Regions from separate parts of the Enterobacter sp. K510 genome, predicted to be linked through region 1. Evidence: predicted binding sites of a transcription regulator. Region 1 holds the regulator's gene; each other region holds the start of a gene.
The links. Region 1 encodes Fur, which represses iron uptake genes when iron is present. Its sites were predicted from a motif close to ATAATAATGAGAACNACTATCAA; they were not measured.

Region 1 (8,087 bases):
CTAAGCTAACGGATTGATAAAGCTTGCCGTCAGCGCCTGGGGGTATTAACGTCGCTGGTAATTGTAGACGATCGGCCCGCAAAGGCCGTCGCGACTGGCAAGTTTGATTAATGTAATGAGGTCATCATGTTTAAAGCCATTCAGATTGATAAAGCGGAAGGACAGTATTCGGCATCCCTGGTGGAGCTGGACGAGCAGGCGTTGCCGGAAGGTGACGTCACCGTCGCGGTGGAATACTCCTCCATTAACTATAAAGATGCGCTGGCTATTACCGGTCGCGGCCCGATTGTGCGCCAGTTCCCTATGGTGCCGGGTATTGATTTCGCCGGGACCGTAACCGCCAGCGACAGCGCGGCGTTTGCCGTGGGCGACCGCGTGCTGCTGACCGGCTGGGGCGTGGGCGAACGTCACTGGGGCGGACTGGCAGGCAAGGCGCGGGTCAAAAGCGAATGGCTGACGAAAATGCCGTCCGGCGCGGATGCAAAACAGGTGATGGCTATCGGTACGGCGGGCTTTACCGCCATGCTGTGCGTGCAGGCGGTGCTGGATCACGGCGTGAAGCCTGAAGACGGCCCGGTGCTGGTGACCGGCGCGGGCGGCGGCGTGGGCAGCTGCGCGGTGATCATTCTTTCTGCCATGGGCTATCAGGTGGTGGCGTCGACCGGCCGTCCGCAGGAAGCCGGATGGATGCGCGAACAGCTGGGGGCCAGCGACATTATCAACCGTGATGAGCTGAGCGCGCCGGGTAAACCGTTACAGAAAGAGCGCTGGGCGGCGGCGATCGATACCGTCGGCAGCCATACGCTGAGCAACGTCTGCGCCAGTGTCCGTTATGACGGCATAGTCGCGGCGTGCGGCATGGCGCAGGGTATGGATCTCCCGGCGACAGTGGCGCCTTTCATTCTGCGCGGCGTTACGCTGCGCGGTATCGACAGCGTGATGGTGAGCAGCGAAAAACGTCCGGCGATCTGGGAGAAAGCCTGTCAGTATTTAACGCCTGCGGCGCTGGAAAAACTGAGTGCCACTTATCCGCTGAGCGATGCCATTGACGTGGCGGAAAAACTGCTGAACGGGCAGATCCGTGGCCGTGCGGTGATTGAGATTTAATTCTGGCGGGGTTGCCGGGTGGCGCTGACGCTTACCCGGCCTACAATATAACGCAGGCCCGGCAAGCTTGCGCCGTCGGGCAATGTGCAGCAACGTTATTTGCGAATATCGTGTGCGGTGTCGTTTTCGCGGCAATCGCCTTCAGCGCAGTGGCCGTAGAGGTAAAGGCTGTGGTTGGTCAGGCGGATCCCGTGCTGAGCGGCGATTTCACGCTGACGTAATTCAATAGAATCATCGCTGAATTCAATCACTTTGCCGCAGTCGAGGCAGATCAGGTGATCGTGGTGATGCTGCTGCGTCAGTTCAAAAACAGATTTACCGCCTTCGAAATTATGACGGGTCACAATACCGGCGTCATCGAACTGGTTAAGCACGCGGTAGACCGTCGCCAGGCCAATCTCTTCGCCCATGTCGATCAGTCGTTTGTATAAATCTTCCGCACTGACATGGTGGTTGTCAGGTCCCTGGAGTACCTCAAGGATCTTTAACCGAGGAAGCGTGACTTTCAGGCCAGCCTTCTTTAGTGCGGTGTTATTGTCAGTCATGCGGAATCTGTCCTGTAGCTAAACGATTCACTTCCAAAATGGAAGTTAATGAGAATGACGTTGAGTTAATGCGTCTCATTATAGAACTGCCATGCCTAAATGAAAACTGCAAGTCCTCAAGCAAAGTATGCGTATAAAACGTGGTGTCACTAACAAACCCGTAAGCAATCACGTTCAATCAGGGGATATTGTACAGGTATGCGTGCGAAAGTTAAAAAATTGTAGCAATTATTTTGATTGGTTATATCTATTAATGCGGCGCAGCCAACAGGTTACGCCGCACAAAAATCAGGCGTTGATGATCTCATCTAAATGAAGTTCTTCAGAAATCTGCTTCACCCATTTTTCCACGCGCTCAGCGGTCAGTTCCGGCTGGCGGTCTTCATCAATGGCCAGACCGACGAAGTGGTCGTCGTCCGCCAGACCTTTGGAGGCTTCGAAATGGTAGCCCGCGGTCGGCCAGTGACCGACGATAGTCGCGCCGCGCGGCTCAATGATGTCGCGGATGGTGCCCAGCGCATCGCAGAAATATTCCGCGTAGTCTTCCTGGTCGCCACAGCCGAACAGGGCGACTAATTTGCCGTTAAAATCGACCTCTTCCAGCGTCGGGAAGAAATCGTCCCAGTCGCACTGCGCTTCACCATAGTACCAGGTCGGGATGCCCAGCAGCAGAATATCGTAACCTTCGAGATCTTCTTTGCTGCTTTTGGCGATGTCATGCACGTCCGCAACATCTTTACCAAGCTGCTTTTGGATCATTTTCGCGATATTTTCGGTATTACCCGTGTCGCTGCCGAAAAAAATGCCTGTGATTGCCATGAGTAAAATAACCTCTTGAAACTTAATGATATGGTGGTGGCGCAATGCCCACGGATAAGGGCAATCATAGCAGAACAGAGAAGGACGCGGAAACTGCAAACGCCTCAGACTGCACTCTGTGCTACATGAAAGTGATATTTAGCGGGATTTTCAGACTATCCCCTGGCCGCGCAGCAGCGCGAGCTGGGCCATTAAAAGCTCCTCAATCAGCTCGCTACGGCTGATGTCACGATCCTCGGCCAGTTCATTTAAGGCTTCGACGGCGTCCGCGTTCAGTTTTAGCTCGACGCGTTTGAGTCCACGAACCTTATCGCGTTTCAGCTGATTCCGCTTATTAATGCGCAACTGTTCGTCACGCGAATGCGGATTCGTTTTCGGTCGTCCTGGGCGACGATCATTCGCGAACAGATCGAGTGTCGTGCGGTCCGTTTGTTCTTTAGCCATGATTTTGAGTGACGTCGGGGGAAAAACAAGCTGCCTGGTGGAGGCCCTGCGCAATTAGCGCGCCATCATACATCAGGGAGAGGGGCACGCCAACGACCGGGCGCGTCGCGGCGCTCGGTCGCCGGGTTTTTAATCAACTGGCATTATCAGCAAGATAGCGACGGATCGCCCGCAGTACGGCATCGGGTTTTTCCGCATGCACCCAGTGCCCGGCACCGGCGACCACATGCGCCCGCGCCTGCGGGAATTGCGCCAGCAGCGCATTACGGTACGCATCGGTCACGTAAGAGGAATTGCCGCCGCGAATAAACAGGGCTGGTTTATCGAAGGCAGGGACGGTTGTCCAGCCGATGATGTTCTCATACTGGTCCCAGAGTACCGGCACGTTAAAGCGCCACCCGCCGTCGGCCCAGGATTTAAGCAGAAACTGGATCACGCCTTCTTCATCCAGATGTTCGCGCATCACGGCGGCGGCCTGCTGGCGGGTACTCACCTGCGCCTGTGTCACCGCATTGATAGCGGTAAAAATCTCGTCGTGGCGGCGCACCTGGTAATCCACCGGGGCAATATCAATCGCCACCAGCCTGTCGATGCGTTCGGGGGCCAGCGCGGTCAGCGCCATCACCGCTTTACCGCCCATGGAGTGACCAATAAAGGTGGCTTTTTCGATCCCTGATTCGTCAAGGGTATCCAGCAGATCCTGCGCCATCGCCGGGTAGGTCATCTCCGGCGAACGCGGGGAAAGACCGTGGTTGCGCATATCCACCTGTACCACGTCGTGGTCGCTAATCAGATCGCGGGCTAAGATCCCGAGGTTATCCAGGCTGCCAAACAGGCCGTGAACAAGGACGATGGGAGAATTGTTGTGCGATTGTTGTGCAGTTTGCGCGCGGGCATTCAATTTCATGGCAAAGTTCTTTTTTTCGCTCTCTCAGGTTAGGGTATCATGTTGACCATTCTGCCGCCCGGCTGCAAGGGATCATCTTTATCTGACTTTTGCGTCAGAAAAGCCTGGCCGCTATCCGCTGTTGAGATTTGCCCCTATAATCTCAATGACTTGTATTCAGAAAAGTGACCTCACTGGATTAAGATGAAAACGATCGAAGTTGATGATGAACTCTATACCTACATTGCCAGCCACACGAAACACATTGGCGAGAGTGCATCCGACATTTTAAGGCGCATGCTGAAGTTTTCAGCCGCCGCGCAGTCTGCGGCCCCTGTGACCAAAGCCGCGCCGGCTGCCGCTGTCAGCCCTGCCCCTGATGTCGTCTCCAACCCGGTAAAAGATAAAGTCCGCGCCATGCGTGAACTGCTGCTCTCTGACGAATATGCCGATCAGAAGCGCGCGGTTAATCGTTTTATGCTGGTGCTGTCTACACTGTATTCACTGGATGCAAAAGGTTTCGCCGACGCCACCGAGTCATTACATGGCCGTACGCGCGTCTACTTTGCAGCAGATGCGAAGACGCTGCTGCAAAGCGGAAACCAGACCAAACCCAAAGAAGTGCCAGGCACACCTTACTGGGTGATCACTAACACTAATACGGGCCGTAAATGCGGCATGATCGAACACATCATGCAGTCGATGCAGTTCCCGGCGGAATTGATCGAAAAGGTTTGCGGCACAATTTAATCCTTGCATAAGAAGGACCAGGCAATGGCTAACCACCCCCGTGCAGGACAACCTGCACAGCAGAGCGATCTGATTAACGTCGCCCAACTTACCTCTCAGTACTATGTGCTGAAACCGGAAGTGGGTCATGCAGAACATGCGGTCAAATTCGGCACATCAGGCCACCGTGGCAGCGCTGCCCGTCACAGCTTTAACGAGCCGCACATTCTGGCTATCGCCCAGGCGATTGCGGAAAACCGCGCGAAAAACGGCATTACCGGTCCCTGCTATGTGGGTAAAGATACCCACGCGCTGTCAGAGCCTGCGTTTAACTCCGTGCTGGAAGTGCTGGCAGCCAACGGCGTGGACGTGGTGGTGCAGGAAAATAACGGCTATACGCCGACGCCTGCCGTATCCAATGCGATCCTGGAGCATAACAAAAAGGGTGGCGCTCAGGCCGACGGCATCGTCATCACCCCGTCGCACAACCCGCCGGAAGATGGCGGCATCAAATACAATCCGCCTAACGGTGGCCCGGCCGATACCAACGTCACCAAAGTGGTGGAAGATCGCGCCAACCAGCTGCTGGCCGATGGCCTGAAAGACGTGAAGCGCCTGTCGCTGGATGCGGCGATGGCGTCCGGTCATATTAAAGAACAGGATCTGGTGCAGCCGTTTATCGAAGGGCTGGCGGAGATCGTGGATATGGCGGCGATCCAGAAAGCGGGCCTGACGCTGGGCGTCGATCCGCTGGGCGGCTCCGGTATCGAATACTGGAAACGCATCGCCAGCCACTACAATCTGAACCTGACCATCGTGAACGATCAGGTCGATCAGACCTTCCGCTTTATGCACCTTGATAAAGACGGCGCGATCCGTATGGACTGCTCCTCTGAGTGCGCGATGGCGGGCTTGCTGGCCCTGCGCGATAAGTTCGATCTGGCGTTTGCCAATGACCCGGACTATGACCGTCACGGTATCGTCACGCCTGCTGGCCTGATGAACCCGAACCATTATCTTGCTGTCGCCATCAACTACCTGTTCCAGCATCGCCCGCAGTGGGGCCAGGATGTTGCCGTCGGTAAAACCCTGGTCTCTTCGGCGATGATCGACCGCGTGGTGGACGCGCTGGGCCGTAAGCTGGTGGAAGTGCCGGTGGGCTTTAAGTGGTTCGTGGATGGTCTGTACGACGGCAGCTTCGGCTTCGGCGGCGAAGAGAGCGCGGGCGCGTCCTTCCTGCGCTTCGACGGCACGCCGTGGTCGACGGATAAAGACGGCATCATCATGTGCCTGCTGGCGGCGGAAATCACCGCGGTAACGGGTAAAAACCCGCAGCAGCATTATGACGAGCTGGCCGCGCGCTTTGGTGCGCCGAGCTACAACCGTTTACAGGCGTCTGCCTCTTCAGCGCAAAAAGCGGCATTGTCGAAGCTGTCGCCGGAAATGGTCAGCGCCGACACCCTGGCAGGCGATCCGATCACTGCGCGTCTGACCGCGGCGCCGGGTAACGGCGCGTCCATCGGCGGGCTGAAAGTGATGACCGAAAACGGCTGGTTTGCGGCGCGTCCGTCCGGTACGGAAGATGCGTACAAGATTTACTGCGAAAGCTTCCTCGGTGAAGAGCACCGTAAGCTGATCGAGAAAGAAGCGGTAGAGATTGTCAGCGAAGTTCTGAAAAACGCGTGATCCTGTTGCCGGGTGGCGCTGCGCTTACCCGGCCTACATGGCTGAAAAACGCGTGATCTTGTTGCCGGGTGGCGGCTTCGCCTTACCCGGCCTACATAATTACGACGACATCCCGTAGGCCCGGCAAGCCTGCGCCGCCGGGCGAACAACACCAAAGCCTCCCTTTACCGGGAGGCTTTTTTTCAGCCGTGCTTATCTTTGAGCTCAAAGCGCGGCGACACCAGCCCGTACAGCGTCCAGCCCATAAAGGTCACGATCGCGCCATACAGCATCGCTTCCGGCCCGGAGGAGTAGAGCGCATAGAAGCTGTAGAGCGCGCCCATCAGCGCCACCACGTTAGCGGCCTTCGCTTTACGCGGATCCACCTTCGCCACCTTCTGAATGATCACCAGTGCCGCCATCGACAGAATATACGGAATGATGTTGGTCACCACCGCCAGATTCACCAGCACGTTGAACTGTTTGTTCAGCGACGGGCTGATGGTCATCAGCGACAGTCCACTCTGAATAATGACAATGGTCAGCATTCCTTTTACCGGCGCATCCGCTTTACTCACCTTCGAGAAGATTTTCGGGAAATAGCCTTCATCAGCGGAAGATTTGAACACCTGCGCGATAGTGAACTGCCAGCCAAGCAGCGAACCGCAGCAGGACATCACCATCAGCCCCATGATCACTTTCCCGACGCCGGGCGTGAACATCTGCGAAAAAGCCAGCCCGAACGGGGCAGTGGAGTTTGCCAGATCCATATTCGGCACAATTCCCGCGATGACGTTGGTGGAGACGACATAAATTACCGCCGCCCCCAGGGTGCCGCCCATCACCGCGATGGGCACGTTGCGCTCCGGGTTTTCCACCACCTCGGTATTAGCGCAGGCGGATTCCAGCCCCAGAAAAGCCCACAGCGTCATGGCAATGGACGACCCCACGGCATCAAAGAACGGCACCTGATGCGGGTTCCAGGACTGAGCGTACATCTCCGGGCTGAACCAGAACCAGCCGATCACCGACAGACCGATCACCGGAATGATCACTCCCCAGATGGTGATACTGCTGAGCTGCCCGGTAATGCGCGCGCCGCCAAAGTTCGCCACCGTGCAGATCCACAGTACGCAAATGGTGGCGATACCGATCTGCACCGGGCTGAGCGTGGCGCCGAGCAGTTCGCTGCCGTAGCCGACGGCGGAAATAGCGATGGCGACGTTAGCAATCAGCAGCGATACGCCATAGGTGTAGTTCGCCATAAAGTTGCCGGACTTGCCGAAAGCGTACTCCGCGTAACCGCCCATTCCCCCGGACTTGCGGCTGAACATCCCGCATTTGGCGAACGCCCACGCCAGCGCCGTGGAGCCGACTGCCGTCACCAGCCAGGAGATAATCGAGATGGTGCCCACTTCCGCAAGCTTGGTGGGCAGCATAATAATGCCGGAGCCCATCATATTGACCATCGTCAGAATGGTGAGCGGCACAACGCCCATCTTGTTGGATTTGCTCATAATGTTTCCCCTTTCAACAGCGCCGGTTCAGCGGTTTGCGGCTTAATGACGTAGCACCACACCTGTTTACGTCCGTCGATCTCTTTGATGTAGACACCCTGGAGTTCCGGCGCAAAGCCAGGCAGCAGATTGATGCCTTCTTCCAGCGCGGCGAAGTAACGCAGCACCGCGCCGCCCCAGATCTCGCCAGGCACCACGCACAGCACCCCCGGCGGGTAGGGGAGCGCCCCTTCCGCGGCGATCCGCCCCTCGGCATCGCGCAGCGTCACCAGCTCCACTTCGCCACGGATATAGGCGTAGTTTGCCGCCTGCGGATTCATCTTCACCGGCGGGAAGTGATCTTTTCGGAACATCTCTTTTTGCAGCTGTTTGACG
Region 2 (8,087 bases), on a different contig from region 1:
CCGGAGACACCGCCACCAGTTATGCCGATCGGCTGACGATGGCGACCGATAACAGCATCTATCAACTCCTCCCTGATGCCGTGGTCTTCCCCCGATCAACCGCCGACGTCACGCTGATTGCGCGTATTGCCGCCGAACCGCGTTTCGAATCGCTGATCTTTACCCCGCGTGGCGGCGGCACCGGCACAAACGGCCAGGCGCTGAACGCCGGTATTGTGGTCGATATGTCGCGCTATATGAACCGCATCCTGGAAATCAACCCCGAAGAGGGCTGGGTGCGCGTCGAAGCCGGGGTAATTAAGGACCAGCTTAACCAGTATCTGAAACCTTACGGCTATTTCTTTGCGCCGGAACTCTCCACCAGTAACCGCGCCACGCTGGGCGGAATGATCAACACCGATGCATCCGGACAGGGATCGCTGGTGTACGGCAAAACCTCGGATCATACGCTGGGCGTGCGGGCGGTGCTGATGGGCGGCGATATTCTGGACACGCAGCCGGTATCGCTGGAGCTGGCAGAAACCCTCGGCGAGGTGCAGACCGCCATTGGCCGCATCTACAAAGCCGTTTATGAAAGCTGCCGGGATAACCGCCAGTTGATCATTGATAAATTTCCAAAACTGAACCGCTTCCTGACCGGCTACGATTTGCGTCACGTCTTTAACGACGAGATGACCCGTTTTGATTTAACCCGCATCCTGACCGGCTCCGAAGGCACGCTGGCGTTTATTACCGAAGCGCGGCTGGATATTACGCCATTGCCGAAAGTGCGCCGTCTGGTAAACATCAAATACGACTCCTTCAACTCAGCGCTGCGCAATGCGCCTTTTATGGTGGAAGCGCGGGCGCTGTCGGTGGAAACCGTCGACTCAAAAGTGCTCAATCTGGCGCGGGAAGATATCGTCTGGCATTCGGTGCATGAATTGATCACCGATGTGCCGGATAAAGAGATGCTCGGCCTGAACATTGCTGAGTTCGCCGGTGACGACGAAGCCCTGATCGACGGCCAGGTCAGCGATCTCTGTCAGCGGCTGGACAGCCTGATCGCCACAGAGCAGGGCGGGGTGATTGGCTGGCAGGTGTGCGGCGATCTGGCAGGCATTGAGCGCATCTATGCCATGCGTAAAAAAGCCGTCGGCCTGCTCGGTAACGCAAAGGGCGCGGCCAAGCCGATCCCCTTTGCGGAAGATACCTGCGTGCCGCCGGAGCATCTGGCGGATTACATCGTCGAATTCCGCGCGCTGCTGGACAGCCACGGCCTGAGCTACGGCATGTTCGGACATGTGGATGCCGGTGTACTGCACGTGCGTCCGGCGCTGGACATGTGCGATCCGCAGCAGGAGATGTTGATGAAGCAGATCTCCGACGAGGTCGTAGCGCTGACCGCGAAATACGGCGGCCTGCTGTGGGGCGAGCATGGCAAAGGCTTCCGCGCCGAATACAGCCCGGCGTTTTTTGGCGAACAGCTGTTCGGCGAACTGCGCAAAATCAAAGCGGCCTTTGATCCCCATAACCGCCTGAACCCGGGAAAAATCTGTCCGCCTGCGGGCGTTGACGCGCCCATGATGCAGGTGGACGCGGTAAAACGCGGCACTTTTGATCGCCAGATCCCCATTGCCGTACGTGCTTCCTGGCGCGGCGCGATGGAGTGTAACGGTAACGGTCTGTGCTTTAACTTTGATGTCAAAAGCCCGATGTGCCCGTCAATGAAGATCACCAGCAACCGTATTCATTCGCCGAAAGGCCGCGCCACCCTGGTGCGTGAATGGCTGCGTCTGCTGGCGGATCGCGGCGTCGATCCGCTGAAGCTGGAAAAAGAGCTGGTGGAAAGTCGCGTCAGCCTGCGGACGCTGATTGAACGTACCCGCAACAGCTGGCATGCGCGCAAGGGTGAATATGATTTTTCTCATGAAGTGAAAGAGGCGATGTCCGGCTGTCTGGCCTGTAAAGCCTGCTCGACCCAGTGTCCGATTAAAATCGATGTGCCGGAGTTCCGCTCCCGCTTCCTGCAACTGTATCACACCCGCTATCTGCGCCCGCTGCGCGATCACCTGGTCGCCTCGGTGGAAAGCTATGCGCCGCTGATGGCCCGCGCGCCTAAGACCTTCAACTTCTTCCTGCGCCAGCCCTGGCTGCGCACGCTGTCGGAAAAACGCATCGGCATGGTGGATTTGCCGCTCCTGTCGGTGCCGTCGCTGCAACAGCAGCTGGTGGGGCACCGCACCGCCAATATGACGCTGGAAAATCTGGAACAGTTAAGCGACGAACAAAAAGCCCGCACGGTGCTGGTGGTGCAGGATCCCTTTACCAGCTATTACGATGCGCAGGTGGTGAGCGATTTTGTGCGCCTGGCAGAAAAACTGGGCTACCAGCCGGTGATCCTGCCGTTCTCGCCAAACGGCAAAGCGCAGCATATTAAAGGCTTCCTGACGCGCTTTGCGAAAACAGCGCAGAAAACCTCCGACTTCCTGACGCGCATTGCGCAACTGGGGATGCCGATGGTGGGGGTCGATCCGGCGCTGGTGCTCTGCTATCGCGATGAATATAAACAAACGCTGGGTGACAAACGCGGCGAGTTTAACGTGCAGCTGGTGCATGAGTGGCTGCCGGCGGTGCTGGAGAACGTCGAGCCGCGTGTGGTCAGCGGCGAGGCCTGGTATCTGTTCGGTCACTGCACCGAAGTCACCGCGCTGCCGGGCACGCCGGGGCAGTGGGCATCGATCTTTGCCCGTTTCGGCGCGAAGCTGGAAAACATCAGCGTCGGCTGCTGCGGTATGGCGGGCACCTACGGCCATGAAGTGAAAAATCACGCCAGTTCGCTGGGGATTTATGAGCTGTCGTGGCATCAGGCGATGCAACGCCTGCCACGTAATCGCTGTCTGGCGACCGGCTATTCCTGCCGGAGTCAGGTCAAGCGTATTGAGGGCAGCGGGGTACGCCATCCGTTACAGGCTTTACTGGAGATAATAGGATGATCTGGAAACGTGAAGCGACGCTGGAGGCGTTAAACGCCATGAGCGAAGGGAATATGGTCGGGCTGCTGGATATACGGTTTGAGCGTATCACTGCTGACAGTCTGGAGGCAACGATGCCGGTGGACAGCCGCACGCATCAGCCATTCGGCCTGCTGCACGGCGGCGCCTCTGTAGTGCTGGCGGAAACGCTTGGCTCGGTGGCGGGCTATCTGTGCAGCGAGGGCGAACAAAATGTGGTGGGGCTGGAAGTGAACGCCAACCATATCCGCGCGGTGCGCAGCGGCCGTGTGCGCGGCGTCTGCACCGCTCTGCATACGGGGGGACGTCATCAGGTCTGGCAGATCCACATTTATGATGAACAGAACCGTCTGTGCTGCGCCTCCCGCCTCACCACCGCCATTATCTGATCCTCAGGGCGGCTGTTAACGCAGCCGTCCGCACCATTCGATTCATCGCGTGATAATTTCGTAGTGTGATATAGTGCGCAATATTGAATCTCTGGGTGTCATTGTTGTCCAACCCAGAGACGGTAACGCATATAAGCCTGGAAATAAGAATCGTGGTTTCCTTGCGCGCTACTTAATGTGTGTTTTTCAGGTAATCTTGTAATGCGTACTTCCTTAAAGCTCTCTTTTCTTCACCCACGCCACTGGTTTACATGGTTTGGTCTTGGCGTTCTCTGGCTGCTGGTGCAGTTACCCTATCCACTGATCGCTCGTCTCGGCACCTCGCTCGGTACGCTGGCGCGTCCCTTTCTGAAACGCCGTGAAAGCATCGCCCGCCGCAATCTGGAACTCTGTTTTCCGCAGATGGATCCGCTGGTGCGCGAAGTCTTAATCGAAAATAATTTCCGCTCGCTGGGCATGGGTCTGCTGGAAACAGGCATGGCCTGGTTCTGGCCGGACGAGCGCGTGCGTCGCTGGTTTGATGTTGAGGGTTATCAGCATCTGCAGGATGCGCAGGCAAAACAGAAAGGCGTGATGGTTATCGGCGTGCATTTTATGTCGCTGGAGCTGGGCGGTCGGGTGATGGGCCTGTGCCAGCCAATGATGGCGACCTATCGTCCGCACAATAATCCGCTGATGGAGTGGGTGCAGACCCGCGGGCGGATGCGTTCCAATAAATCGATGATCGACCGCCGTAACCTGAAAGGGCTGGTCAACGCGTTGAAAAAGGGCGAAGCCGTATGGTTTGCCCCGGACCAGGATTATGGCCGCAAGGGCAGCACCTTCGCGCCGTTCTTTGACGTTAACGCCGCCACCACCAACGGTACCTATGTGCTGTCGCGTCTGTCCGGCTCTGTGATGTTGACGGTGACTATGGTGCGCAAGCCTGACCGTTCAGGATATTCATTATTTATCGGCCCCGAGCTGACCGATTATCCAAAAGAAAATGAATTCGAAGCCGCAAGCTACATGAACAGGGTGGTCGAGCGTGAGATTTTACGCGCTCCCGACCAGTACCTGTGGGTGCACCGCCGCTTCAAAACCCGCCCGATGGGCGAGTCTTCACTGTATCGTTAAGCTTCGCTGTACGCCTGCCTTCCCCGGCAGGCGCTGACCCTTTTATTTTACCGTTACGATAACTTATTGATTTTTCGATGAGTGATTTGCTACATGTAAAAAAGGGTATTTTATGAGAAAGGAGTGCTTTAACTCAAAAATACAATGGGTTGGCGTGATACTATTGCTGTTCACTGCCGTACAGGCAGCTTAGAAAAATTCACTATTTAGGTGTGGCTTTATTTTTAAGTGCACTGCCGTGCAGGCAGCTTAGAAACACAGGAGCCAACCAAATGACCTCAATCCTCTGTGCACTGCCGTGCAGGCAGCTTAGAAAAGCAGCGTCTTACCACACCCCATTTCGCCGTTATGCACTGCCGTACAGGCAGCTTAGAAATGCTGCGCTTTATTGGATACGACAAAGTGCAAGTGCACTGCCGTACAGGCAGCCTCAAAATAAAGCCCGTGCAATCACATCACCGTAATAGTTCCGCAGCTACAAAAAGCCCAGGCCCAATTTTGTCGGGTGGCGCTTCGCTTACCCGACCTACCGCAACTGATCTGGCCTACAATGACAAACTGCGTCCCTGGCACGCTGTCCGCATCATTTGTCACGTTTATATTACAGAATTGTTATAAAATCCTATCTGATAAATAGGCATTGCCTATGCATGTTTCATTTCTCCAAGGTGTGTTAAAGACCACCGCTTAAAAATATTTTATATTCAAATGGTTAGTTATCGCAGACCTTTCCGGTTAACCCGGTTGTGAGGGTCTATGCTTAATAGAACTGTGCAAAAAGAGCGCTTCAGGGAATAACCCTTTGGAATAGAGGTTGAAGTGATAATCATTATCACTAACATAGCGTTATGCCCTATGGCGCAATCACGTGAGGTAGACCTATGGAATTGCAAGCAGGAACCTTCGACCCCAACGATCCCGGTTGGCAGGGCCTGACATTAACGCCAGCCGCCGCGAAGCATATCCGCGCGCTGGTGGAAAAGCAGCCAGAGCTGCTCGGCGTACGTCTGGGTATCAAACAGACCGGTTGTGCCGGTTTTGGTTATGTTCTTGATACGGTTTCCGATCCGGTGGCAGACGATCTGCTGTTCGAGTTCGACGGCGCGCGTCTCTACGTGCCGCTTCAGGCGATGCCCTTTATTGACGGCACCGAAGTGGACTATGTGCGCGAAGGACTGAATCAGATTTTCAAATTCAATAACCCGAAAGCGCAGCACGAATGCGGCTGCGGCGAAAGCTTTGGGGTATAGGCGGTACTATGTCTCGTAATACTGAAGCGACTGACGATGTCAAAACCTGGTCCGGCCCGCTGAATTACAAAGAGGGCTTCTTCACCCGGTTACAGACGGACGAAATGGCTCACGGCATCAATGAAGATGTCGTGCGGGCGATCTCGGCCAAACGCAACGAACCTGAATGGATGCTGGAGTTCCGCCTGAAGGCCTATCATGCCTGGCTGGAAATGGAAGAACCGCACTGGCTTAAAGCCCATTACGACAAGCTGGATTACCAGGATTACAGCTACTACTCCGCGCCATCCTGCGGCAACTGCGACGACACCTGCGCCTCGCAGCCGGGCGCGGTACAGCAAACCGGCGCCGGCAGCTATCTGACCGACGAAGTGGAAGAAGCTTTTAATCAGCTGGGCGTACCGGTGCGTGAAGGGCGCGAAGTGGCGATGGACGCCATTTTTGACTCGGTCTCCGTGGCCACCACCTACCGTGAAAAGCTCGCTGAGCACGGCGTGATCTTCAGCTCCTTTGGGGAAGCGATCCACGATCATCCGGAGCTGGTGCAGAAGTATCTCGGCACCGTGGTGCCGTCGAACGATAACTTCTTTGCGGCGCTCAATGCGGCGGTCGCCTCGGACGGCACCTTTATCTACATCCCGAAAGGGGTGCGCTGTCCGATGGAGCTGTCCACCTATTTCCGTATCAACGCGGAAAAAACCGGTCAGTTCGAGCGCACCATTTTGATCGCCGATGAAGGCAGCTATGTCAGCTATATCGAAGGCTGCTCCGCGCCGGTGCGCGACAGCTACCAGCTGCATGCGGCGGTGGTGGAAGTGATCATCCACAAAGATGCGGAAGTGAAATACTCCACCGTGCAGAACTGGTTCCCCGGCGATAACAATACCGGCGGTATTCTGAACTTCGTCACCAAGCGTGCGCTGTGTGAAGGCGAAAACAGCAAAATGTCCTGGACGCAGTCGGAAACCGGGTCGGCCATCACCTGGAAATACCCGAGCTGCATTCTGCGCGGCGACAACTCCATCGGCGAGTTCTATTCGGTGGCGCTGACCAGCGGGCATCAGCAGGCGGATACCGGCACCAAGATGATCCACATCGGCAAGAACACCCGTTCGACCATTATCTCGAAAGGGATCTCCGCCGGGAAAAGTCAGAACAGCTATCGCGGGCTGGTAAAAATCATGCCGACCGCCACTAACGCGCGTAACTTTACCCAGTGTGACTCGATGCTGATTGGCCCGGACTGCGGCGCTCACACCTTCCCGTATGTGGAATGCCGTAATAACAGCGCGCAGCTGGAGCACGAAGCCACCACCTCGCGTATCGGCGAAGATCAGCTGTTCTACTGCCTGCAACGCGGCATCAGCGAAGAAGATGCGATCTCGATGATCGTCAACGGCTTCTGTAAGGATGTTTTCTCCGAGCTGCCGCTGGAGTTTGCCGTTGAAGCCCAGAAATTACTCGCCATCAGCCTTGAGCACAGCGTCGGTTAAGGAAATTACATGTTAAGCATTAAAGATTTGCAGGTTGCCGTTGAAGATAAAGAGATCCTGCGCGGTCTGAACCTGGAAGTGCGTCCTGGTGAAGTGCACGCCATTATGGGGCCAAACGGCTCCGGGAAAAGTACGCTCTCAGCCACCCTTGCCGGGCGCGAAGATTATGAAGTGACCGGTGGTTCAGTGCAGTTCCACGGCAAAGATCTGCTGGAGCTGTCGCCGGAAGAGCGCGCGGGCGAAGGCATCTTTATGGCGTTCCAGTATCCGGTGGAAATCCCCGGCGTCAGTAACCAGTTCTTCCTGCAAACCGCGCTCAACGCCGTGCGCAAATATCGTGGGCTGGATGAGCTGGATCGCTTTGACTTCCAGGATCTGATGGAAGAGAAAATCAAGCTGCTGAAAATGCCTGAAGATCTGCTGACGCGCTCGGTTAACGTCGGTTTCTCCGGCGGCGAGAAAAAGCGTAACGACATTCTGCAAATGGCGGTGCTGGAGCCGGAACTGTGCATTCTCGATGAAACGGACTCCGGTCTGGATATCGATGCGCTGAAAATCGTTGCCGAAGGGGTGAACTCTCTGCGCGACGAAAAGCGCGCCTTTATCATCGTCACGCACTACCAGCGCATTCTGGATTACATCAAGCCCGACTTTGTGCACGTGCTGTACCAGGGCCGCATTGTGAAATCCGGTGATTTTACGCTGGTGAAACAACTGGAGGAGCAGGGCTATGGCTGGCTTACCGAACAGCAGTAACGCGCTGCAACAGTGGCATCATCTGTTTGAAACCGAGGGCAGCGCGCGTTCGGAACAGGCGCAGCAGCATCTGCAACAGGTGCTGCGTTT
Region 3 (8,087 bases), on a different contig from region 1:
CTCTGGCTTTGCCGTCCGAGGTGCAGCGGCTGGCAAACGCCGCGCACCCTGCCCTGCGATACCGGGCGGTGATGCGTGGCGTTCAGCTCCGTGCCCACCACGCACTGCCCGTCGCGGGTCATCAGAAAACCGGCCATCGAACCCAGAGTTTCCGCCAGCGCCGCCGACGCGCCGCCGTGCAGCAGGCCGAACGGCTGATGAGTGCGCGCATCCACCGGCATCACCGCTTCCAGCACCTCATCCCCGAGACGGGTATAGACAATGCCCAGATGCGCCACCATGGTGTTGGCGCTGGTGGCGTTCAGTTCGTCGAGGGATAAATGACGTTTCCAGATCATGCTTATGCTCCCAGCGTCGAACCGCCGTCCACCACCAGATCCTGGAGGGTGATGTGCCCTGCCATATCGGAGGCGAGAAACAGCACGGTACCGGCGATGTCGTCAGGCCGGGCGATTTTCCCCAGCGGAATGCCGAGCTTGAACTGCTCGCCGAAACCGCGAATGCGCTGCTGTTCCGCATCGTCGCTGGTCCACAACGTACGCTGCATGTCGGTATCCGTGGAGCCGGGCGAGACAAGGTTACAGCGCACGCCACTGGCGGCCAGCTCCAGCCCGACGGTCAGCGTCAGGCTTTTCAGCGCCGCTTTCGACGCGCCATAGGCGCTCATCCCCAGACGCGGCGTGTGCGCGGCGTCGGAGGCGACAGTAACTATCGCCCCGCCCTTCTGGGCGCGGAATATTGGCATGGTCTGCTGAAAGAGATTAAAGGCCCCGCCGACGTTCACCGCCATGGTCTGCTGCCAGTCGGCAAGGCTGAGGGCATCGGTCGCGCCCATGCGCAAAATCCCGGCGGCGTTCACCAGCACGTCAAGCCGTGGAGTATGCGCCAGCAGACGCTGGCAGGTGTCCGCCACCTGTGCGGCATCGGCAATATCCAGCCGCTCGCAGGCGAAGGGATAATCCGCCTGCGGAAAGTCCAGATCGAAGCCGGTCACCAGCGCGCCCGCATCGGCAAAGGCCAGCGCGGTGGCGTAACCGATGCCTTTACCGGCCCCGGTCACCCATATGGTTTTGCCGCTAAAATCCAGCCCCGCCATTATTTCACCTCGCGGGAGAGCAGCGCCCACCAGGCGTCGAGAGTCGGGTTTTTCGCCAGCATCACGAAATCAATGTCGCTGTAGACTTTGCGCCAGCGGGCGGCGAGCGCCATCATGCGCACCGAATCCAGACCGTAATCGATCAGGTTGTCATCATCCAGCGGCACGTCGGATTCATCCAGCAGCGGCAGGATCTGCGCACGCAGCGCGTCCTTAGTCAGCGGTACCGGCAGCAGTTCGTCGGTCATCACCACGCGGCCTGAACGTCCGGCCACGTAGTTGAGCGCCATCAGGTGCTCGTCGCGGCTGAAATCCGCCAGCGCATCGGCGACCATAAACGGCTTGATGTCGCGCATAAAGGCATCGGTGGCGGTGGTCATGCAGCCGATGTGGGCATACACGCCGGTGATCAGCAGCTGGTTACGCCCGGTCTCTTTCAGCATTTGCTCAAGCGGGGAGCGGTGAAACGCGCTGTAGCGCCACTTCACCAGCACGGTGTCGTCTGCGTCAGGCGCAAGGGCCGCCACCACCTGTTGTTCTTCCGGTTTGCGGGTCAGGCCCGGCCCCCACATGTCGTTCAGCAGCGCGCGATCCTCGTCGCTCTGCTCTTTGGGCTGCGCGGTGTAATAGACCGGAATGCCCTGCTGTTTGCAGAACTGGCGCAGCGCGGCGATGTTCGCCACCACCTGCTCCATCATCGGGCAGTTATCGCCCCAGAAATTGATGAAATAGTCCTGCATATCGTGAATAAGCAATGCGGCGCGCTCAGGCTCAAAGGCCCAGTTCACTTTGTTGTGCGGGATCTCTGCCGCGGCGGGCAGCGCATAGCCGGTTAATTTCGGGATAGCCATCTCTTCTCCAGTGTTACGCCTGTGACTTTTCAGCCAGCATCTGACGCAGTTTCTTCTTATCAACTTTGCCGACCGGGGTCAGCGGCAGCGCGTCCACGCACTCCACGCGATCCGGTAGCTTAAATTCCGCCACGCCCTGCTCGCGCAGAAAACGTCGTATCTCCACCGGACGCACCGGCTGGCGCACCACCAGATACGCGCAGCTTTTCTCGCCCAGCAGGCTGTCTTCCATGCTCACCAGCGCGGCGTGGATCACCGCCGGGTGGCGCAACAGCAGGTTTTCGATCTCTTCGGCAGCGATCTTCTCTCCGCCGCGGTTAATCTGATCTTTTTCCCGTCCCTGCACGGTGATATAGCCATCGGCGTCAATGGAGATCAGATCGCCGGAACAGTAAAAACCGTTGGCGTCAAAGGCGCTGGCGTTGTGCTCCGGGCTGTTAAAGTAGCCACGGAAGGTGTACGGGCCACGGGTCATCAAGCGCCCCACTTCGCCGGTCGGTAGCGGATTGCCCTGTTCATCGGCGACCCACACTTCATCGTCCGGGCACATCGGGCGGCCCTGGGTGTGATTCACCCGCGCCGGGCCATCATCCAGACGGGTATAGTTCACCAGCCCTTCCGCCATGCCGAACACCTGCTGTAACTGACAGCCGATCTCTGCCGGAATACGCGCGGCAAGGGTGGCGGACAGGCGCGCGCCGCCCACCTGCAACAGCTTCAGCGAGGCCAGCTGCGCATTGCTGCCCCACTCGGCAATCGCCTGCAACCACAGGCTGACCGCGGGGGGCACCAGCGCAGTGACGTTAATCTGATGTTTTTCGATCAGCGGGAAGCAGAGCGTGGCGCTTGGATCCGCCGCCAGCACCACACAGCCTTCTGCGAGAAATACCCCCAGCGCGCCGGGGGAGCTGAGCGGATAGTTATGGGCGGCAGGCAGCGCGCACAGATAGCGCGTGTCGGCGGTAAATTCACAGATCTCGTTGCTGCGGCGGATGCTGTAGTAGTAATCGTTGTGAGTGCGCGGGATCAGCTTCGGCGTGCCGGTACTGCCGCCGGAGAGCTGGAAAAACGCCACTTCATCGGCAGGGGTCGGCAACAGAGGCGTACCGTCCGCCGGGCGTTCAATGGCCGCCTGTAAGGCATGTTCGCCCTGGTCATTACGCAACAGCACCACGCGCACGCTGGCATGTTCGGCGACAAAGCCATTCAGGAAGCTGTCATCCTGGAACAATTTATGTTCGCGATCGGCAATCACCAGCGCCGGGCGGATCTGCGCGGCATAGGCGTTGAGTTCACTCTGCTGATGGCTGAACAGCGCATTGACCGGCGCGACGCCCATTTTCAGCAGCGCAAAAAAGGTGATGTAAAACTCCGCGACGTTGCCCAGCTGCACCAGCGCGGTGTCGCCGTGGCGAATGCCCTGCGCCGTCAGCGCGCAGGCGAGGTTATCCGAAGCCTGATCCAGCTCGCGGTAGCTTAACGCGCGCTCGCCTTCAATCACCGCCGTGCGGTCAGACTGCCCATGACGGGTGAGAATGTCGGTCAGCGGCAGATCCTGCCAGTAGCCTTTTTCACGATAACGGCGGGCGAAGTCATCCGGCCAGCGGGTAAAAGGAAGGGTCATGATCGCTCCTTAATTCAGACCAAAAACATTAAGCATGGTGGAAAGTTTGACGCCGGTTTCGCGCCACTCCGCCGCCGGGGAGGACGCAGGCACAATGCCCGCCCCGGCAAACAGGCGAACGTTACGATCCTGGATGCGCGCGCAGCGAATGGTCACCACCCACTCGCCGTTGCCCTGCTCATCACACCAGCCGACGATGCCGCCGAACAGCTCACGGTTGAACGGCTCAAGCTCCGCGATAACGCGCTTCGCCACCTGATGCGGGAAACCGCTCAGCGCCGGCGTCGGGTGCAGCAGACAGGCCAGCGAAAGGGCGTTTTCTTCAGCGGCAGCGAGGCCTTCGACCGGTGTCGCCAGATGCCACAGCGTCGGCGTATTCACCAGCTGTGGCGAAGCCGGTATCGACAGCTCATGGCTGCGTGGCCTGAGCACGGTTTTCATCGCCTGCACCACCAGATCGTGTTCGTGACGATCTTTCTCCGAGGCCAGCAGTTTGTTACCGGCCTCGCGATCCAGCATGTCATCCGGCTGACGACGGGCCGAGCCTGCCAGCGGCAGCGAACTGAACCGCTCATCTTCTTTACGCAGCAGCAGCTCCGGGCTGGCACCGAGCAGCACGCCGCCATCCGGCAGCGGCACATGGAAGTTAAAGCTCGCCGGATTCTGCGCGATCAGCCGTTCCAGCAGCGCCCCGCTGTCAACCCGGGCGTCGGTGGCAATGTCAATCAGCCGCGAGAGCACCACCTTGTCAACGGTCGGCGTCGCGGTCAGGCGTGCGGCTTCCGCCACCATCGCCATAAAGGCGTCCTGCTCCGGAATGGCCTGGCGCGAAACCACGTTCGGCGTCGGGCTGCCCTGGAAATAGCGCGCGGAGTGCTGCTTTGCCGGACGGGTGAACGTCTGCCAGGACTGCGGAATAAAGAGCGCCGACGGTTGCGTGGTATCAAACGGGATCGCCCCCACCATCACCGGTTTTGCAATGCCCTGCGCTTTTGCCTCGGCAAAGGCCCCGGCCAGTTTGCGCTGGAACGGGCTGTTCAGATCGTCGCCGTTAACGGCAGGCTCTGAGAAGCGCGCAAAGCAGCCGGATGTGGTAAAGCTGCGGTATGGCGACATAAAGAAAAACCGGTCGGGCGACAACGCGTCTGTACGCTGCGCGATCCCCTCTGCCACTGACGTATCCATATCTTCCTCCGAAAATGATAAAGGCATTAAGAATAATTATCATTTATATTTTGGTCGGTAAGCTAAAAGTTATTGTCAGCAGTGTCAACTCTGGTTGATGCAACTTCTGCGGCTAACGCTTGCATCCGCTTCGCACAATGATGAAAATGAGAAGCATTAACTGCAATAAATACAGGATACCACGCCGTGAGATTTGCTTCGTTACGCCTGCATGCTGTGCTGGCGCTCAGCCTTTTCGTTTTAGGACTTTCCGCAAGCCACGCCGCCGGATGGCCGCGTCAGGTGACTGACAGCCGGGGCACTCATACTCTGGAAAGCAAACCGCTGCGTATTGTCTCCACCAGCGTGACGCTTACCGGATCGCTGCTCGCCATTGATGCGCCGGTGATCGCCAGCGGCGCGACCACGCCGAATAACCGCTTTGCCGACGATCAGGGCTTTCTGCGCCAGTGGGGGCAGATAGCAAAACAGCGTCAGGTTTCCCGGCTCTACATTGGCGAGGCCAGCGCGGAAGCCGTGGCGGCGCAGATGCCTGATTTGATCCTCGTCAGCGCCACCGGCGGCGACTCGGCGCTGGCGTTGTACGATCAGTTCTCCGCCATCGCGCCGACGCTGGTCATCAATTACGACGATAAAAGCTGGCAGGCGCTGCTGACGCAGCTCGGCGAGATCACCGGCCAGGAGAAACAGGCGCAGGCGCGCATCGACGAATTCAATACGCAGCTGGCGGCGGTGAAGCAGAAGATCACCCTGCCGCCGCAGCCGGTAAGCGCGCTGGTCTATCACCGGGCGGCGCACAGCGCCAATCTGTGGACCCGCGATTCCGCGCAGGGGCAGCTGTTAGCCCAGCTTGGCTTTACGCTCGCCACTCTGCCGGAGGGGCTGAACGCCAGCCAGAGCCAGGGTAAACGCCATGACATCGTGCAGCTGGGCGGCGAAAATCTGGCGGCGGGGCTGAACGGCGAAGCGCTGTTTTTATTCGCCAATGACGACAACGACGCCGCGGCCATTGAAGCCAACCCGCTGTTAAGTCATCTCAGCGCGGTGAAAAACAAACGCGTTTACGCGCTGGGCAGTGAAACCTTCCGCCTCGACTTTTACAGCGTGACGCTGCTGCTTCAGCGGTTCGCCACGCTGTTTGGCTGATGGAAACGTCGTAACTCTTTAAGTAGCACCACCAGCAGCAGTCCGATGACCGCCAGCACCCAGCCGCCAACACTGGCGGAGGCCGCTGGCGTCATCAGCGCCCCCATACCGCCAAGCAGTGCCGCGCCAATGGCATCGCCGGTGACGTTCTGCGCCGTCCATAAGCCGTTAATGCGCCCGAGCATCGCCTCGGGGGTTTGCGTCTGGATCAGCGTGTACTGCAACAGCGAACTCACCGCGCTCAGCCAGCCAAAGAGCGCGAGGAACAACACCCCCAGCGCCCAGACAGGCATCAGGCTGAACAGCGCCACCGCCACAAAGGCGGCGACGGTGGTAAACAGCATGATCGCCCCCGGACGCGCACGCTGCGCCATATTGCCGCTGGTCAGCGCCCCCAGCGCCGCACCGAGCGGAACGGCGGCATACAGCAGGCCGATTTCCGACGGTGACATCTGCCAGTTCACCGCCAGCGCCGGATAAAGCACGCGCACGGCGCTCGCCATGGTCAACAGTCCGCCGAGCAGCGCAATGCCGCCGATCAGCGGACTGCGCAGTAAAAACTGAAAGGCCGCCAGCAGGGATTTCAGCGGATGTTCCCGCGGCTGCGGCGGCGGAGGCAGCAAGGGTAAACGCAGCAGCGTCAGTGTGGTGAGAAAGGTTCCCGCCGCCGCCAGCCCGTAATTCCACACCACGCCGCCGGACGCCAGCAGCAGGCCGCCGCACAGCGGGGAGATCACTGATCCCAGGCGTACGGTCAGCATGGTGATCGCCCCCGCCTGCATCAGATTTTCACGCCCGACCAGCGCGGGCGTCGCCGCCAGCAGCGCCGTCACGCCGAGCGCGCCAAAAAAGCCGTCCCACAAACCGAGCAGATAAATCGCCACCAGCGAGGGTTCCGGCAGCGCCGCATTAATGGCCAGGCCGATAAAACCCAGCCCACAGGTGCCGCGCGCGATCAGGATCAGGCGCTTACGCTCATAGCGATCCGCCAGCACGCCGCCCACCATCAGCCCGACAAACATCGCCCCGCCGGTCAGGGTGACCGCAAGGCCCACTAGGGCGCTGGAGTGGGTCATAGCCTGGATCTGCACCGGCACGCCAACGCCCAGCAAACCGAGGGATAAAATGGAGATAAAGCGGGCGATAAACACCGCGCGGAACGCCGGGTGGGTTTTCAGCAGGCTCATATTGAGCAGCCAGGATTGTCGGTTCATTACAGGGCCTTTTATTGCGATTTCTCATACCTTTTCAATGGCCGCACATGCTAACATACCCGAACAAGATCGATAACGATAACTACTATCATTATCAACTCAAGGACGTTGTGATGTCTTTTTCGCTCAGCCTGGCGCGTCCGATTATCGTGACCGGGTTATTGTTATTGCTGCTCCTTGCGGCTGCGCTCAGCTTACTTATCGGGGCGAAACCCTTGCCCTTTTCCGCCGTCATGGACGCCTTCACGGGCAGCTGCCAGACCGCGGACTGCACTATCGTGCTGGATGCCCGTCTGCCCCGTACCCTGGCCGGACTGCTGGCTGGCGGCGCGCTGGGCCTTGCTGGCGCGCTGATGCAAACCCTGACCCGCAACCCGCTGGCCGATCCCGGTCTGCTCGGCGTGAACGCTGGCGCCAGCTTCGCCATCGTGCTGGGCGCGGCGCTGCTCGGTTTAACCTCTCCCCATGAACAGCTGGCGCTGGCCTTTAGCGGCGCGCTGGCGGCGTCGTTAGTGGTGGCCTTTACCGGCAGCGCGGGCGGCGGGCAGCTCAGTCCGGTGCGGCTGACGCTGGCGGGCGTCGCGCTGGCCGCGGTGCTGGAAGGCTTATCCAGCGGCATCGCGCTGCTCAACCCCGATGTTTACGATCAGCTGCGCTTCTGGCAGGCCGGATCGCTGGACGTGCGGCAGATCCACACCCTGAAAATCGTCCTGCTGCCGGTGCTGATCGCCGCGGGTATCGCCCTGCTGCAAAGCCGGGCGCTGAATAGCCTGAGCCTCGGCGCGGACACTGCCACGGCGCTTGGTAGCCGGGTGGCGCGCACGCAGTTGCTGGGCTTACTGGCAATTACCGTGCTGTGCGGCAGCGCCACGGCGGTGGTCGGCCCGATTGCCTTTATTGGCCTGATGATGCCGCATATGGCGCGCTGGCTGGTGGGGGCGGATCACCGCTGGTCACTGCCGGTCACGCTG
Region 4 (8,087 bases), on a different contig from region 1:
TAGATGCAATATGGCGCGATGGCCACCGGTACCAGAAAGCGGGGATCATGCTGGGCGACTTTTTCAGCCAGGGCGTGGCGCAACTCAATCTGTTTGATGACAACGCGCCGCGGGCCGACAGCGACGCGCTGATGACGCTGATGGACCGGCTCAACAAACAGGGCAGGGGCACTCTCTATTTTGCCGGACAGGGCGTTCAGCCAGCATGGCAGATGAAGAGGGAAATGCTGTCACCATGCTATACGACGAGGTGGTCAGAAGTGCCGATAGTACGGGCTAATTGAATAAATGTATAAGCGATAATCATGCTTACCACGTCACTTCTCGCGACATCCTCTCAGTAGAGCTGTAAGTATTTATGGGCGAAGAATAAACATAAAGAGTGAAAAATAACATCGGGTAGCGCTAGTCCAATGATGTTTTAATCATCTGATGCGATTTAATGCACATATTTAAGAGAATCAAATTAATATTTATTGACATAGTAAGAGTTTTGAATTAAAAAAATTATCAACCGGAGGGGTTATGTTTAATAATCTTAAGTTATGCAACATTCTCGATTACGCTTTTAAAACATTGTCAACGATATCAGCACTCTTACCGGCTATATTTGTCTATGTAATAACTAATTATGAAAGGATTTTATCTGACGGGATAATAGAAAAGATCAATGGTCATAAGGCTATGTTCTTTTTTGCTTATATTCTGTTAACAATATTCGTGATATTTACATTAAACAAGGTGTTCTTGTGGGCCGTGAAAGGTTTGGATAACGAGGGGATGAGTAATATCCAAAACGTTGAACCCGTCAATGATAATTTTCTGCCAACGTATTTAGGATACTTTTTTGTATCCGTTAGCATTACTTCTAATTGGGTTTTTTGTTACTTTATGTTATTAGTTGTTTTGTTCAACTTGTTTTCAAAAATATATTTTTTTAACCCATCATTACTATTGTCAGGATTTAAGTTTTACCATTTAACTTCTGACAAAGGTGTTAAGGTTTTATTAATTTGCAAAGATGATCTTCGCTCTTTTAAAGACGTATCATCATCAGTTTATAAAAGAATTAACGATTTCACTTTTATTAAGGTTGCTTAGAAATGGAAATGAATCATCTCATAGCATTTACAAAGAAAAATAGAGCGCACACAATTTATAAGGTTGCTTCATCGGAAGATGCATTCTTCTCAAACCCATTAATGAACGATAATAATGGTGTAGAGGAATATGATCCCAATGATAGACAGGATCAAGGAAAGATATTTTTTTTAGACTTAAAATTGCATAAGGGGGTAAGTAATGAAATAATAGATGAATTACAATCGCTTAGTGCTCAGGACACTATAAATACTAGTGACTACAAGGCCTTGTCGACTGATAATCTCTCCTGTGTTAAATATTTTGCTACAAAGCAAGGGGGGTACCTGTTATTTCAACAGTTTTACAAAAAAAATATTCTTGGTTCAAAAATATTATCCTTAAAAAAGATGGAGTTACTAAAGGGGGACTTTATAACTCTAAACGAATCTGCAGAAGTAGTTTACTCTATAGATGAGGAAAAGGTTTATTTTGAAAGCATAGTAAAAGCCAAGAAAATCTTATCTGGACTTGAAAGTATTTATAAGGAGGCAGGTCAAAAAGAAACTAAAACTTTTTTAGGTCAACAGGATTTAGAATTGCTTGAAGATTTTGATGAAACAAAAGTGACAGTATTAAATAAAAAAAGAATACAGTCAGAGTTAGTTAAGCAAGAGGAATTGAAGGCTGAAAAGGGAGCTGATTACGACTCATTTCGTGCTAATGATTTAAAAGAATGCATTGATGAGATTATTGAGTATTTTCCTAGTATGGTAAAGGATGGGAAGGTATTGATTAATAATAACAACGATCTTGAGCGTTATTTATTAGCTTTGGATGAGCGTCTGTATACAGCTAAAAGGAGCCAGCAACAACGTATTGCGACAGCTACAAGGAAGGTGTCAAAGTAAGGAAAGAAAGAACCGGCCCAGCGGCCGGTTTGGAATTCATATAAGATTATGGATATTTCCTACTGGTAGTAAAAGATTCAGATGAAATGGCGGCAGTAAAATGTTCACCATTGCAATCTATCATAAGCACTAAGTGACTGATATTTCAGAATTGAAAAAAGTTGAGTAATGGCGAAAAGTGCTTTTAACTTTATGAAATACTACGTAAACACGCCTGATTTAAAATCCCTCGGCTTATGGCTGTGCGGGTTCAAGTCCCGCTCCGGGTACCATGGGAAACCTCGAATAAAATCAATGATAAGCAGTGTCGTGTAAGCCACCTTCGGGTGGTTTTTTTATGCCTGAAATTTGCCTTTTCTGACCTGATTGCCCTCATCCCTCACTGATTTACCGTGACAGTTGCAGCACGTTGACCACAATAACGCTCAGTGCCAGACAAATCAGGATCACCCCCGAAATACGCTCCACAGCGGGTAACACTTTCGAAAAAGTGCGCAGCACTGCACCATTACCGATAAAGATCGCCACCAGCAAATCCCACAATAGCACAACGCTGAACATCCAAACGCCATAGACAACTTTCAGGCCGGGCGCAGTACCGGCACCGCCGATTAACGTCGCCAGGCTGACATAAAAGAGCGCATTTTTAGGATTGAGAATGCCCGACATAAAACCCATGCCGAATTCACGCCAGCGATCTCTGAGATCAGCCTTCTCTGTCGAAGCGGCTTCCGGAGTCATCTTGTGTCCGGTGAGGGAGCTTGCGCCAGCAAAACGAATAAAAAGCTGGCCTACATACAACAAATAGCCACAGCCAGCGAGCTGAATGGCGATAAATCCTGCGCTGCCGGAGCGGAAAAGCGTGATACCGCTGAAGGCCGCAAGAATAAACACCCCGTTTGCGACAGCTATTCCCAGACAGACAAAGGCGGCATGACGCCAGCCCGCTTTAATTGAGGAACGCGCAACCAGAAAGAAATCCGGGCCGGGGGAAAGTAGCGCCAGAAAATGTGCGGTTGCCACCAGAAGAAATTGCTGCATCATGCCATCACCCTCTAAGAAATTTTTCCTACAGGATGCAGGCTGACAGGATGATAGTATTGAATAAAATTGCAGGGAGTCAGGACCGGTAACAGCCTGGCGTGACGCCAGTATGCGCTTTGAATACCCGCTGAAAATGACTTTGATCGGCAAAACCCAGTCGATAGGCAATATCAGTAATTTCATAACCTGACTGAAGCCAGCGGCGCGCCTGATTTACACGGATATTGAGCTGCCAGGCATGCGGCGTCATGCCGGTAGCGGCGCGAAATGCTCTGATGAACTGATAACGGCTCATATCAGAGATTTTCGCCAGTTCTTCAAGCGGCACGGGCGGGCATTCGGTTTCCTGCAACTGGCTGATCACCCGTGCCAGTGTCCCGTTGCCCTGGGGTAGCTGTGCGGCAAAAGTTTCCACCAGAGCATTCTCACAGGCGCAGTCACCGATAAATTCTATTAGCGCGGCATTTTTGTCTTCTGAAGTGGACGCTGAAAAGAGGGTGTCATTAAGCTGGCAAAACCGGGCATAGACCGTCTGGTTATCCGTGAGGCGAATTTCATTTTCGCGAATAAGGCCTGCTGAGGAAGGACCAGTTTCTGCCAGTAACTGGCGTAGCCAGTCAGCATCCAGATGCAGCATCTGATAGCTCCAGCAATCATCGGGCAGGGGATTACAGGCATGAACACAGCCTGCGGGAATAAAAACCATCATGCCGGGGCGCAGAGCAGTCGGACCGCCTGACACGCCGGTAAAATGACTACCGCCCGTATCCACTGCGCCAACAGAAAAGGTGGGATGACTGTGCGCCTTATAACACGCCCGGCTATGACAGGCGCGGCGCGTCTCTACATGCTCCATCGCCGGATCGCGCCAGAATTCAGCAGAATGGTGGCTGTGTCTGTTGAACATAGGGTGAGATCCTTAAACCGATCGGCGTAACTATTTGTGCAGGGTAGAAAGGAGAACACAGTTACCTCAGTATCGCCAATAATTTTGCACCCCACCTGTGTTAAAATTCCTTTTTTACGGTGCGTATTTCGCACCTCACCGAGGAATATGCACAATGAAAACCGGACCCCTGAACGAGAAAGAGCTGGAATGGCTGGAAGACGTACTGATGAAGTACGGTACGGAAGCGTCCATTATGGATGTCTCAGAGCTGGATGGCTTACTCACTGCGGTGCTGAGCTCGCCGGTGCCGGTTGAGCCGAGCCAGTGGCTGGTGGCGCTGTGGGGCGGTGCTGACAAGGTGCCGAACTGGTCGTCGGAAAAGGAGATGGAGCGTTTCATGATGCTCGCTTTCCAGCATATGGACGATATCGGCGATCGTCTGGCCGAGTATCCGGAACAGTTTGAACCGCTGTTTGGAACGCGCGACGTGGAAGATCAGGAGCTGACCATTGTGGAAGAGTGGTGCTTCGGTTATCTGCGCGGCGTCAGCCTGAGCGACTGGTCATCCTTACCGGATCCGTTAAAGCCAGCGCTGGCGGCCATTGAACTGCACGGTAAAGAAGAGAACTTCGAACGTGTGGAGCAGATGACGCCGGAAGCCTTTGAAGAGAGCATAGAGGCGATTAAACCTGCGGCGCTGGCGCTGTACGATTACTGGGCCGACAATCAGCAGGAAATTGAAGTGGCGAAGCCGTTCACCGCCGGTGAAAAAGTGGGCCGTAACGACCCTTGCCCGTGCGGCAGCGGTAAAAAATTCAAGCAGTGCTGCCTGCACTGATAGTCACTTGCACCAGCTTGCCGGGTAAGCGCAGCGCCACCCGGCAATAAAAGAAGCGCCGTTAACCCACCTCCGGCAATAATCCGGCTGCAATACAGAACTGCACGGCAATCACCGCGATCCCACACAAAAACACCAGCGCTAATGCAGGCTTGCCACCGCTGACGCGATAACTCGTCTGCGGACTATGCTTACGACTTTGCCACGCCAGCAGCGACGGGATCAGCAGCGCCAGCACGGCAAGCGCCACACCGGCATAACCCAGCGCCATCACAAACCCACGCGGATAAAAAAGGGCAAAAGCCAGCGGCGGCAGGAAGGTGATCGCCCCGGTCTGTAAACGTCCGGCAACGTTATTACGACGATTAAACAGATCCGCCAGGTAATCAAACAGGCCCAGCGCCACGCCAAGGAAGGAAGTGGCCAGCGCCAGATCGGCGAACAGATGCACCGCCAGTTCAACGTGCGGCGAGGCGACCACTTCTCTCAGCGCCTGTAATAACCCGTTCAGCCCGGCCTGATCCGCCAGTAATCCCATAAAGGTGGAGGAGTTGATGCTGCCCAGCGTCGCCAGTTGCCAGAAAATATAGGCCACCAGCGGAATGGCGCTGCCGGTAATAAATACCGTGCGTAGCTTACGGATGTTGCCATTCATGTAGCTGACGATGCTCGGCACGCTGCCATGGAAACCAAAGGAGGTGAAAATTACCGGAATTGCCGACAGCGCCAGCCCTTTCTCCAGCGGCAGCGTCAGCAGATTGATTTTGTGTACGTGCGGCATTAACAGCGCCAGCATGACCACCAGAAAGAGGATCTTGGCGCTGAACAGAAAGCGGTTAAACAGATCCACCAGCGACGTGCCCGCGCAGACGACGCCGCCCGCAATCAGGGTAAACAACAGCACACCGGCGACCGGTGAAACGGTGATGTCGAGCCAGGAGCCGAGGCTTGCCGCCAGCAGCTCGCCCGCGCCTGTCATATAGGCTGCGGTGAGGGCATACATCAGAAACATCATACTGAAACCGGTCAGCCACTGACCGTAGCGGCCCAGGTAGCGACGCGCCAGCGAACCCAGCCCGGTATCGGCAGGGACGTGCTGATACACTTCAAGCAACAGCAGAGCGGTATAACACATCAGCGCCCACAGGCCGAACAGCAGCACTAAGGTTACGCCAAATCCCACCCCAGCCGCCGCCAGCGGCATCGCCAGCATACCGGCCCCGATTGTCGTTCCCGCGACGATAAAAACACTACCCAGCGTCCGATTCTTCACGCTTTCCTCTGCCCATAAACCATTGCACATTCGAATATGCGGCGCAGAGTAAGGGAAAATGACAGCCTCGTCAAACGGGCGTTACACGCGGTGTAATTTAATGTTTACAGAGGTTTAATGCGGTGACAGTGTCACCGCCTGAAGTATTACTTTTGGGCATCGAGCGTGGAAAGTTCTTTATCAATGAAATACAAACCTTCGCCGCTTTTACCCGCCAGCGATAGTTTATCGATAACAGATTTAAATAATTTTTCTTCTTCGTGCTGTTCGGCCACATACCATTGCAGGAAATTAAAGGTCGGATAATCCTGCGTGGTCATTGCCACGTGCGCCAGTTCATTAATTTTTTGCGTGATCAGCTGTTCGTGTTCATAAGTGGAACGGAACAGATCGTCTAAAGACGCATATTCCGCAACCGGCGATGGAATAGTATTAATACACGGCAGGCTGCCGGTATCGGCCAGATAATCAAACAGGCGTTGCATGTGGGTCATCTCTTCCTGCGCGTGGCGGCGCAGGAAGGCTGCCGCGCCTTCGAAGCTGTGGTAGCTGCACCAGGCGCTCATCTGCTGATAAAGCAGAGAGGAGTAAAGCTCCAGATTCATTTGCTCATTTAATTTTTCGATCATTTCTGCTTTAAGCATGATACGGCTCCAGGAAGTGCGCAATGAATAATGGCGCCACTATAATTTGTTATTTAATTATTTGCAAAAGGTAAAATAGAATAATTAATTTGAATGGTAATGTGAATAATACGCATTAGATGTGAAGGTTAAATTACCTGAGAATAATTCTTTTTATTATAAATAAGCGCCACCTGCGTAATAACGCAGGTGGTAAAGATTAATAATAGCCGGTGGCGGCAGGCGACAGCGCCAGCCCCTGACACTGGTATTGCAGGGTGATCTTTTCATTAAGGCACAGTGAACCGCTGAATACGCTACAGGTACGGATCGGCTGACCGTATGCAGCGGCGGTGGCATAGCCCATTTGCTGGCACTGACGCGTGGCGGTGCCGTGGGTGGTATACTCATCAAAGCGCGCATTTTGTAGCATGGCTTCGTTAAAATTCAGTCGTACCACACCGGTAGTCTGAATGACCTCGCTCACCTGCGGCTCTTTAGTGATGGTGCATCCTGCCAGCAGCAGTACTGCGGCGGCTAAAAGCATACTCTTCATGGTATCGCTCTGATTCAGTTTCGATGTTCTCATCCTACAACCTCTCTTTCCCGCCCAATAGCCTGAATAGCCGGATTTTCTGGCCTTACTAATTGTAACGGCCAGCGAAGCGGGGAAAACTGTGAGCACCTCACAACTTTTTAAAACGATTTTTCACTAAATTTGAAAGTATGTTTGCTTAGTAGTAAGGTTTCTAAAACGTTCGCTATTCACGGCGGGACATCCCGCAACGCTTCAGGAGAAGACACAATGAAAATTGCACTGATGATGGAAAACAGCCAGGCTGCCAAAAACGCCATTATCCTTAAAGAGCTGAAAACCGTCGCGGATGAGAAGAACTTCCCGGTTTTCAACGTCGGCATGAGCGACGAGAATGACCATCACCTGACCTACATCCACTTAGGCATCATGGCCAGCATCCTGCTGAACTCTAAAGCCGTTGATTTCGTGATTGCCGGTTGCGGCACCGGTCAGGGCGCGCTGATGTCGCTGAATATCCATCCGGGCGTGAACTGCGGCTACTGCATCGATCCGGCAGATGCCTTCCTGTTTGCGCAGATCAACAACGGTAACGCGCTGGCGCTGCCGTTCGCTAAAGGTTTTGGCTGGGGCGCAGAGCTGAACGTGCGCTTTATCTTCGAAAAAGCCTTCACCGGCCGCAAAGGCGAAGGGTATCCGCCGGAGCGTAAAGAGCCGCAGGTGCGTAACGCGGGCATTCTGAACCAGGTGAAAGCCGCCGTGGTAAAAGATAACTATCTGGACACTCTGCGCGCCATCGATCCGGAGCTGGTGAAAACCGCCGTTTCCGGCCAGCGTTTCCAGGAGTGTTTCTTCGAAAACTGCCAGGATAAAGAGATCGAAGCCTTCGTACGT

Region 2: sufA (Fe-S cluster assembly scaffold SufA) is a predicted target of Fur. The motif match lies at 5,318-5,340, and genes of this name have one in related genera.
Region 3: fepB (Fe2+-enterobactin ABC transporter substrate-binding protein) is a predicted target of Fur. The motif match lies at 4,783-4,805, and genes of this name have one in related genera.
Region 4: ftnA (non-heme ferritin) is a predicted target of Fur. The motif match lies at 6,817-6,839, and genes of this name have one in related genera.

Annotation. Positions count from the first base shown of each region.
Region 1 is NZ_JBNRLQ010000011.1:12,205-20,291, forward strand. It holds gene acuI (acrylyl-CoA reductase (NADPH)) at 127-1,107, shown strand; gene fur (ferric iron uptake transcriptional regulator) at 1,203-1,652, opposite strand; gene fldA (flavodoxin FldA) at 1,941-2,471, opposite strand; gene ybfE (LexA regulated protein) at 2,622-2,915, opposite strand; gene ybfF (esterase) at 3,049-3,822, opposite strand; gene seqA (replication initiation negative regulator SeqA) at 4,006-4,551, shown strand; gene pgm (phosphoglucomutase (alpha-D-glucose-1,6-bisphosphate-dependent)) at 4,576-6,216, shown strand; gene potE (putrescine-ornithine antiporter) at 6,399-7,712, opposite strand; gene speF (ornithine decarboxylase SpeF) at 7,709-8,087, opposite strand, start outside.
Region 2 is NZ_JBNRLQ010000004.1:288,671-296,757, forward strand. It holds gene ydiJ (D-2-hydroxyglutarate dehydrogenase YdiJ) at 1-2,975, shown strand, start outside; gene menI (1,4-dihydroxy-2-naphthoyl-CoA hydrolase) at 2,972-3,382, shown strand; gene lpxP (kdo(2)-lipid IV(A) palmitoleoyltransferase) at 3,584-4,498, shown strand; gene sufA (Fe-S cluster assembly scaffold SufA) at 5,380-5,748, shown strand; gene sufB (Fe-S cluster assembly protein SufB) at 5,757-7,241, shown strand; gene sufC (Fe-S cluster assembly ATPase SufC) at 7,251-7,997, shown strand; gene sufD (Fe-S cluster assembly protein SufD) at 7,972-8,087, shown strand, end outside.
Region 3 is NZ_JBNRLQ010000008.1:174,901-182,987, reverse strand. It holds gene entH (proofreading thioesterase EntH) at 1-338, opposite strand, end outside; gene entA (2,3-dihydro-2,3-dihydroxybenzoate dehydrogenase EntA) at 341-1,096, opposite strand; gene ACQUTD_RS15490 (isochorismatase) at 1,096-1,947, opposite strand; gene entE ((2,3-dihydroxybenzoyl)adenylate synthase EntE) at 1,961-3,571, opposite strand; gene entC (isochorismate synthase EntC) at 3,581-4,756, opposite strand; gene fepB (Fe2+-enterobactin ABC transporter substrate-binding protein) at 4,964-5,902, shown strand; gene entS (enterobactin transporter EntS) at 5,875-7,116, opposite strand; gene fepD (Fe(3+)-siderophore ABC transporter permease) at 7,230-8,087, shown strand, end outside.
Region 4 is NZ_JBNRLQ010000002.1:399,393-407,479, forward strand. It holds gene ACQUTD_RS04515 (translesion error-prone DNA polymerase V subunit UmuC) at 1-284, shown strand, start outside; gene ACQUTD_RS04520 (hypothetical protein) at 1,104-1,991, shown strand; gene ACQUTD_RS04525 (LysE family transporter) at 2,379-3,218, opposite strand; gene ACQUTD_RS04530 (helix-turn-helix domain-containing protein) at 3,112-3,942, opposite strand; gene ACQUTD_RS04535 (YecA/YgfB family protein) at 4,097-4,762, shown strand; gene tyrP (tyrosine transporter TyrP) at 4,824-6,035, opposite strand; gene ftnA (non-heme ferritin) at 6,182-6,679, opposite strand; gene yecR (YecR family lipoprotein) at 6,879-7,214, opposite strand; gene ACQUTD_RS04555 (RpiB/LacA/LacB family sugar-phosphate isomerase) at 7,464-8,087, shown strand, end outside.